Regions from separate parts of the Cupriavidus sp. 01L43 genome, predicted to be linked through region 2. Evidence: riboswitches for the same ligand, from Rfam matches in the RefSeq annotation. Region 2 holds a riboswitch; the other holds the start of a gene.

Region 1 (4,418 bases), on a different contig from region 2:
CCGATTCGGCGTAGTCCTTGTTGAACAGGTTGTAGACGCGCAGCGTCAGCGCCGCCTGCTTCGAGACACGCCACGACAGCGCCGTATCCACCGTCGTATAGCTCGGCACGCGCACGCGGTTGGCCGTGTCCGCGTAACGTCCGCCGACATAGCGCAGGCCCGCGCCGAACGTCCATTGCGGGATGAAGTTCCACGTCAGCCACGCGTTGGCGGCCTGTTGCGGCACGCTCGTCGGCACGTTGCCGGCGCGGGAGACCAGCACCCCGCCGACCGACTCGTTGAAGTCGTCATAGCGCGCGCGCAGCACGGTGCCGTTGACGTCGAGCCGCAGCCCGCGCAGCACTTCCACGCTGGCCGAGGCTTCCAGCCCGCGCGACGACTGCTCGCCCACCTGCTGGGTGATGGTCGGATTGACCGGATCGCGCGAAAGCAGGTCGTTCTTGCGGATCTCGTACGCCGCGAAGGTCCATTCGCCGCGATTGCCCCAGAACGCCTGCTTCACGCCCACTTCCACCTGCTTGCCGGTGGCGAGGTTGAAGTTGCGCTGCGCGTCGGACGTGGTGATCAGCGCGCCGAGCGGATCGGTCGCGGTGGCGTACTGGGCGTAGACGGCCAGGCTCGGGGTGAACTGGTAGACGGTGCCCACGCGCCACGTGGTGTTGGCGAAGGTCTTGTCCCAGGCCGAGCCGGCCACGAGGTCGGTGCGCGTCAGGTCAGCATGGTCGAAGCGCACCCCGCCGATGACCGACCACTGCGGCGTGAGGGCGATACGGTGCTCACCGAACAGCGCGTACTGCGTGGTGTTGCTGCGGAAGCGCGGCGAGGTAACGACGCCCGGCGGGCTGAAGAACAGGCCCGGATCGAAATCACGCGCCGGTACGGTGGAGGTGCCGCCATAGGGCGAGTTGTTCGAGTGGGTGAAGTTGACCTTGTTGACGTCGAAGCCCACCGTCGTGGTGTTATCGAGCCCGAACAGCTTGCTGCGCACCGTCATGTCGGCGCGGTTGCCCACCTGCTCCTGGTCATGCAGGATTTCCAGGTAGTCCCCGCGGCGCACCTGCGAGGTGGCCGGCAGATAGGTATAGGTCTCGCTGTCGCGCCAGTGACGGTGGCTGGTCAGGTAGTAGAACTGGTTGCGCACGGTGACGCGGTCGTTCGGCGTCCATTCGGCGTTCAAGCGCGTCCAGCGGTCGCGATAGCTGATCTCGGCATCGCCAACGTTGTAGTTCTTCTTGCGCAGCGAGCGGTCCAGGCTGCCGTTGACCAGCGGCGTGCCGAGGTATTGCTGCGGATGCTGGGTGCCGTCGTCATAGGACAGCGTCAGGTTGAATTCCGGATTCACGTCCAGCCGCACGGACGCCGACACCATCAGGTTGTTGGCATCGCCCCGATCCACCCAGCCAGCCGTCCGGTTGTAGGCCGTGGCGAAGCGGTACGACAGGTTGTCGTTGACCTTGCCGCCACTGTCGAAGGCCACGCGCGCGGTCTTCTCGGTGCCGCCCGTGATCTGGAGTTCGTTCTCGATCGGGCCTCGGATCGGCTTCTTCTGCACCACATTGACCACGCCGCCGATCGCCCCTTCGCCATACATGACCGATGCGGGGCCGCGCAGGACCTCGATGCGGTCTACCGACCACGTATCGAACGGAAAGGTCACCGTACCGGAGGCCACGTACATGCGCGTGCCGTCCAGCAGCTGCATGACCGAGCCCTGCCCGGCGAAGCCGCGCGCGGTCAGCGAGGTGCCGCCGTTGCCCGGCGACGGATTGCCGGTGATGCCGGTTGCCCGGGTCACGGCCTCGCGCACGCTCTGGTCGCCCCGCGCGCGGATGGTCTCGCCGCTGATGACTTCGACGCTGGCCGGCGTCTCGAGCGGCGTCAGGCCCATGCGGCTGCCCGTGTATTCGGGTTTCGAGAGCGCCAGGCCGGGATCGACGGCCTCACTGACGACCACGGGCGGCAGTGACGTGTCCTTCTGTTCGGAGGTTTCCTGCGCGAAAGCACAGGGAAGATTGAGGCCGGCCACGGCACCAAGTGATGCAGCCAGCACACGCGGTCGACGCCCACGCGCAGGGCGTGACGAAATCTGGGCCGAGCGCGGGCGGCCAGCGGAATGCGCGAACAAGTTGTATGTCATCGTGAAGCCGGACGACCCCGTCCGTGCGAAAGATTTCGATGATGACAACAGGCCGGTATCCGGGCTGACAGGCGGGGAGCGTGCGCTCCCGGGAATCCGTCGCCTTCCCACGCGATGACAACGATGACAATCGCGCAGTGGCCGCCGATCCGATGGATCGACATGACAGTTCCCGAACCTGCTTACCGTTGCGGGGGCAGCACAGGCTTGGTCGCGGCTCGGCGACGTACCTGTTTCCCGTTTAACCCACGAGCATCGCGGGCACCTGCAATCACGGGCGGCACAGGGGACGTGCCGCGGTGCGCATTCTACCCGTAACGGACGGTTACAAAGCGCACATGCTGATCTGGGGAGCACGAAGGCGTGAGAGCGGGATGACCCGGCGGGTGCGCCCGATAACTCACATGACTACTGTTCATGGATTGTTGAAATAAATCCATTTTACTTCATCGATGCACATCCATACGATTGGCATGTCGCGTGAGCCTCGCAACAGATGAAAGCAAAAATGACACGTCCACTCCGTCTAGTAGCGGTTTCCGGCGGGCTACAACGCCCCTCCAAGTCTGCAGCCCTGGCAGAGCACCTGCTAGACCTGATCGCAGACGAACTTCCGTGCGAACAGCGCTTGGTTGAACTGGGCCAGCTCGCACCGCGGCTTGCCGGTGCGGTCTGGCGCACCCACTTGCCCGACACGGTGGAGCGGGAACTTGCGGCGGTTGAGCAAGCTGACGTCCTGGTGGTGGCAACACCGGTGTTCCGCGGCTCCTACACCGGACTGTTCAAGCACTTCTTCGACTTCATTCATCAGGACGCCTTGATCGACAAGCCTGTGTTGTTGGCTGCCACCGGTGGCAGCGAGCGCCATGCCCTGGTGATCGACCACCAGTTGCGGCCGCTGTTCAGCTTCTTCCAGGCGCGCACATTGCCGCTGGGTGTCTACGCGACCGATAAGGATTTCGTCGACTACCGCCTGCAGAACCAGGCCCTCATCGAGCGGGCCAGGCTGGCAATCCAACGGGCACTGCCGTTGGTCGAACTGACGCACCACGCAAGGCCCGCTCTGGCCGAGGAAGTGGTTGTGGCCTGAAACAAGAATCGACTTCTCTCAAAAATTAGGTCACTGGATCGCAATGAACAAAGAACTTGTCTTTAGCCTCAAGAGCATTCTTTTCGATGAAAACTATCAGCCATCGGACAGTACGCGCGTAACCACCAATTTTGCCAACCTGGCCCGGGGAAAGAGTAGGCAACAGAATCTGCGCAACACGTTGAGGATGATTGACAATCGCTTCAATGACCTGGCGCATTGGGACAATCCGACCGGAGATCGCTACGCTGTCGAGCTCGAGATCATCTCCGTGGAGATGAGTGTCGACGCCAAGCGCGGCAACGATGCATTTCCGTTGATCGAGATACTGAAAACCTGCATTCTCGACAAGAAAACGCACAAACGCATCGACGGCATCGTGGGGAATAACTTCTCCTCCTACGTACGCGATTACGACTTCAGTGTCTTGCTTCCAAGGTACAACGTTGATCGAGCGGAATTCCGCACGCCAGACGATTTTGGTGACTTGCATGGAAAGCTGTTCAAGCAGTTTGCTGCTTCAAGCACTTACAAGGAGCGCTTTCACAAGCCGCCTGTCATCTCCATTAGTGCCTCGACCAGCAAGACCTATCAGCGGACCGGAAACCAGCACCCCGTACTGGGTGTCGAGTATGAACAGAATGAACTGTCCTCGACCGACCGATACTTCGCAAAGATGGGGATGCAGGTTCGTTTCTTCATGCCTCCGAATGGCGTTGCACCCTTGGCTTTCTACTTTTTCGGCGATCTTCTGGGCGACTACACAGATCTCGAGTTGATCGGCACCATCAGCACAATGGAAACCTTTCAGAAGATTTATCGCCCCGAGATTTACAACGCCAATTCTGCAGCAGGGAAACGCTATCAACCGAGCCTGAAGAACCAGGATTACTCGTTGACGCAGATTGTCTATGACCGGGAAGAACGCAGCCAGCTGGCTGTCCAGCAGGGGAAATTTGCGGAGGAGAACTTCATCAAGCCGTACAAGAACGTCCTTGATCAATGGTCGGCCAATTTCGCGCTCTGACCCCATAACACGCCATCCCGTGGCTGCTCGGGAAAAACGGTCCCGAAGTACGCTTGCCACACCCATCGTTGCTTGAAAGGAATCCTCAGATGTTTGAAACCTCCATCGCCGGCAGCCTGCCGAAGCCAGGCTGGCTGGCTGAAACAAACAAACTCTGGCCTCAG
Region 2 (4,418 bases):
GCTGGCGGTGCCGCCGAGGTCGCCCGTCAGCCAGAACAGCATGCCGCGCAGCCGCGATTCCGGCGCGATGGCCAGGATCAGCGTGATCAGCGCGCCCCAGCCGGCGGCCAGGATCACGCCGGTCAGCAGCAGGCGGGCGCCCGCCTCGTGGTGGCCGCCCTGCACGCGCGGGTGCAGCAGGTCCCGGCGCGCCAGCGAAGCCACCAGCACCATCGACAGCAACGCCCCGCCGGCGGCGCCGGCCTGCACGGTCCACAGCGGCAGCATCAGCAGCATCGCCAGTAACGCGCCGGTGGCGGCGCCGCCCGAGACGCCTAATACATAGGGCTCGGCCAGCGGGTTGCGCAGCAGCACCTGCATCAGCGCGCCAGAGAGCGCCAGCAGGCCGCCGCACGCGAAGGCGGCGACGGCACGGGGGAGTCGCAATTCCCTGACAATCGCGCCGGCCATGCCGGCATCGGTGGCGGTCAGGGCCTGCCAGAGCTGCGAGGCATCGAGCGATACGCTGCCCAGCGCGAGCGACAGGCCGAACACGGCCAGCCCCGCCAGGGCGAGGAGCAGCCAGACGGCCAGCGCGCGGCGCGCCTCAGCCATGGCGGACCCCGCCCGGGCGCGGCGCCTTGCCGGGCCTCATTTCTGGCGCCATCCCAGCGTGACGAACCCCGCCCGGCCCTGCGTGGCGTACGGATAGGCGAGCTGGTAGTTCTTGTCGAACAGGTTTTCCACGCGGGCGGCGACGTACCATTGCTTGTCGATGTTGTAGCGGGCGGTGAGGTTCAAGATACCGTATCCGCCCAGCCGGCGCGAGCCGTTGTCCATCCGCGACGACGACACCAGCCACTCGCCCCCGACTCGGAAATCGCCGATATTCCGGCCCACATCGAACGACGCATGGCGGCGCGCGCGGCGCAGCAACTGGGTGCCGTTGGTTTCATCGACCGGATTCTGGAAGGTCACGCTGGCGCCGACATCGGTGCCGAGCAGGTTGGCGCGCCAGGACGCCTCCACCCCCTGCACCTTGGCCTTGTTGACGTTCTGCGCCAGGAACAGCCCGTTGGCCTGCTGCGTGGAGACGATCAGGTCGTTGTAGCGGGTCTCGAACGCGGTCACGCGCAGCAACCCGGTGGCGGCAGTCTCCACCTGCACGCCCAGCTCGGCCGACTTCGCGCGCTCGGGCTGGAGGTTCGGCTGGCCGAAGTTCGGGTAATAGAGTTCGTTGAAGGTCGGCGCGCGGAAGGCGTTGCTGACGTTGGCGATCAGCTTGACCGCCTGGGTCAGGTGGAAGCCATAGCCGGCGAAGAAACTGCCCTGGTTGCCGAAGTCCGAATAATGGTCGTTGCGCGCGTTCAGCTGCAGCTGGTGGCGCCCGATCTTGCCTTCGTAGCCGCCGTAGACCGAGAACACATTGCGGATGGGCGCGTTGTAGGCGCTGGACGACAGTTCCTGCTGGAGGTAGTCGGTCCCGAACAGCAGCGTGTGGTCAGGCGTCAGCGCGTACTCGTTCTGCCAGTTGAACTGGCGCGAGCGCGTGCTGAACAGGCTGTCGAACAGGCCGTTCTTGGTGGTTTCGGCGCGGTCCTCGCTCTGGGCGACCTTGAAATGGGTGCGCCAGTCGGGCAGCAGCTTGCCGTTGACGAAGGCGGACAGCGTGTACAGCTCGCTATCCATACGCAGGTCGTCGGTCGGCTTGCCGCTGGTGCTGTCGTACGACAACTGGCTGTTGGAGTAGTACGCGGCCACGCCGGCGTCCCAGTCCTGGCTGAACTTGTGCTTCACCTGGCCGGAGACGCTCTTGTTCTCGTACGGGTTGTCGGCCGGGTTCGGGCCGATGCCCTGCCGGGCGCGCGTGGGGTTGTCGCGATTCCATTTCGCGGCGTCGATCGACGAATAGCCGTCGGTCTTGAACATCGAGCCGGTAACGTTGAACGAGGTATCGCCCACCTGCCCGCCATAGCCGACGGTGCCCTGGCGCGTATTGTTGCTGCCGTACTCCACCGAAGCGTTGGCCGCCGGGGCCTGGCCGGCGCCGCTCTTGGTGAAGATCTGCACCACGCCGCCGATGGCGTCGGAGCCGTACAGCGCCGAGACGTTGCCGCGCACCACTTCGATATGGTCGATCTGGTCCGGCAGGATATTGGCGAGCTGCGCGGTGCCGCCGCTGGCGCCGGCAATGCGCACGCCATCCACCAGGATCAGCACCTGGTTGGAATTGGCGCCGCGCATGAACAGCGTGGTGTTGGCGCCCATGCCGCCCGTGGTGGCGAACTCCACGCCCGCCTGGCCGCGCAGCAGCGAGCGCAGGTCCGGCGCCTGGGTGTTGACGATGTCTTCCTGAGTGACCACCGTGGTGTGCGGCAGCGCCTCGGTCACGGCCTGCGCGGTGCGCGAGGCGGTGACGACCACCGGCGCGAGCGTCTGGCCGGGGGCGGCGCCGCTGGCATCCGGCGCGGCTTGCGCGTGGACCATGGCGGGGTAGAAAGCGGGTACAAGGGCGGGCACGAAGGCGGCGATGGCCGCCAGGATGGCGGGCACGCGCGGGCGGACCGGCGGCTGGGTCGCGGCGGTCTGCCTGTGGAGCGAGGAACGCATGTTGCTGGATGGATGGAAGTACGGCCGGGCCCGTCCCCGCGGGCCTTGTGGCGAAGTGGCGCGCCGCTGTGGAGCAGTGCGCCCGCGTTCAGGCCGGTATCCGGGCTGACGACATCAGGCCGGCCGCCTTCCCGATCGCTGGATCCCCGTCAAATGGCGGGGTGGATCAGTGGCATGCTGGCAGGCCCTTGCGCGGCGCATGGCGCGTGCGCGGTCGCTTACCGTTGCGGGGGCAGCACAGGTTGGCCCAGCGCGCGGCGCGCCCCGGACTCCCTGTTTCCCGTTGAACTGCGGCCCTGTGGGCAGGGTCGCGAGCACCTGGAACGTGCGCGAGTGTAGGCAGTTTCACCGGGGCCGTCAATCTGGCGGACGTGGTGCGGAACCGTCCACTCCGGGGCCGGTTACCCGCACGTTGCGTGACGATCGATGCAACTTCCTGGCGACGCTACAGTCAGAAACGTCTCGTTGACGACGTGGCCGATCCGGCATCGGCTAGAATCCCGAAACCTGACCCACATTCCATCGGACAGACAGGCACTATGCTCAACGAACTCGAACAACTGGCCGCCAAGATCGGGCGCGTGCTGCATCACGCAGACACCCTGGCGGCGGAAAACCAGCGGCTGCGCGCGGAGATCGACCGCCTGCGGGCCGAGGCGAGCCAGTTGCGCACGGACCGCGAATCCATGGCGGCCGACCGCGAACTGCTCAATATCAAGATCGAGGAAGCCCAGCTGCGCATCCAGTCGATTCTGGACAAGCTGCCCACGGCCAGCGATGCGCGCCAGCTCGACCTGCTGGGCGAAGGCGCCCCGGCCACCGGCTCGGACCCCGATGCCAGCGGCGCGCACCCCGCCCCCGGAGAACACGCATGAGCAATAAGCAAGTCGAAGTGAACATCGCGGGGCAGCCCTACCGCTTCGCCATCGCGCCGGACAACGAAGCCGCGCTGCTGGAGGCGGTGGCGCTGGTGGACAACCAGATGAACAAGCTCAAGGGCAACGTCTCCGCCAAGGGCGTGGAGCGCGTGGCCGTGATGGCGGCCATCAGCATCGCCTCGGACCTGCTGGCCATGCGCCGCAAGCAGGAGGAGGACGGGCAGATTCCCGTGGACGCCGTGCGCGCCCGCATCCGCGAGCTGAACGAGCGCGCCGACGAGGCACTGCGGCAGTACGCGCACGTGGGCACCGACCCGCGCGCGCCGGGCTGACATCGACATCGGACGGATCTGGCCGGACTTGAAATCACACCGCATCGGCCGCACATGACAGGCATGTGAAGCCGATGGCGCAATGTCGGATTTGGCCGATGTCCGGTGTTGAAAATGTAACGATGCAACATGCCGAACTTGGTATGCCAGACGACGCGGTGTATAGTGTAGCCAGACTGCACAAACGCCTTACCGGTGCAGCATACAGGTCAGGTTATCGCGCCCGACCGCCGTTTTCATCCCATCCTGTTTCGAAACGGCAAACGTCTGACATCACCCCAGCTGCTCGCAGCGTAAGGTGAATATAAAGTCAGACGTTTGACAGTTTCCCTGCCTGGTTCGTGAGGGTCATAACTCCTTGAACCGATATGCATTGCATGGTGCGGGATTATGTCGTGTGGGCGAGCGCGTCACCGCATTCATAGTCTTGGTTCTGCCTGGACTCCCTGAGTGGGTGATGTACCCAAAATGCGACTTCCGCAGCCACTCTGAACCTCACTTGGGTTCAGGATGCCGACCCAGCGGCCGAGGCGGGGACCCCTCAGAAGGCGGTGGTTTTCAGAACCACCGCCTTTTTTCTTTGATCGACGGATACTGGTATCGTGACGCCACCCGCCGC

The links. Region 2 has a riboswitch for cobalamin ahead of AC1DP9_RS00145 (TonB-dependent receptor plug domain-containing protein). Riboswitches for the same ligand answer to the same signal wherever they lie in the genome.
Region 1: linked by a shared signal. The riboswitch ahead of AC1DP9_RS14215 (TonB-dependent receptor) and the one ahead of AC1DP9_RS00145 (TonB-dependent receptor plug domain-containing protein) in region 2 are both predicted to bind cobalamin.

The regions. Positions count from the first base shown of each region.
Region 1 is NZ_JBFTSH010000007.1:123,320-127,737, reverse strand. Features, by position in the region: gene AC1DP9_RS14215 (TonB-dependent receptor) at 1-2,050, opposite strand, end outside; cobalamin riboswitch at 2,171-2,421, opposite strand; gene msuE (FMN reductase) at 2,646-3,227, shown strand; gene AC1DP9_RS14205 (DUF1852 domain-containing protein) at 3,271-4,254, shown strand; gene AC1DP9_RS14200 (methionine synthase) at 4,344-4,418, shown strand, end outside.
Region 2 is NZ_JBFTSH010000001.1:25,811-30,228, reverse strand. Features, by position in the region: gene AC1DP9_RS00150 (FecCD family ABC transporter permease) at 1-594, opposite strand, end outside; gene AC1DP9_RS00145 (TonB-dependent receptor plug domain-containing protein) at 631-2,589, opposite strand; cobalamin riboswitch at 2,664-2,927, opposite strand; gene AC1DP9_RS00140 (hypothetical protein) at 3,129-3,464, shown strand; gene AC1DP9_RS00135 (cell division protein ZapA) at 3,461-3,799, shown strand; RNA gene ssrS (6S RNA) at 4,124-4,340, shown strand.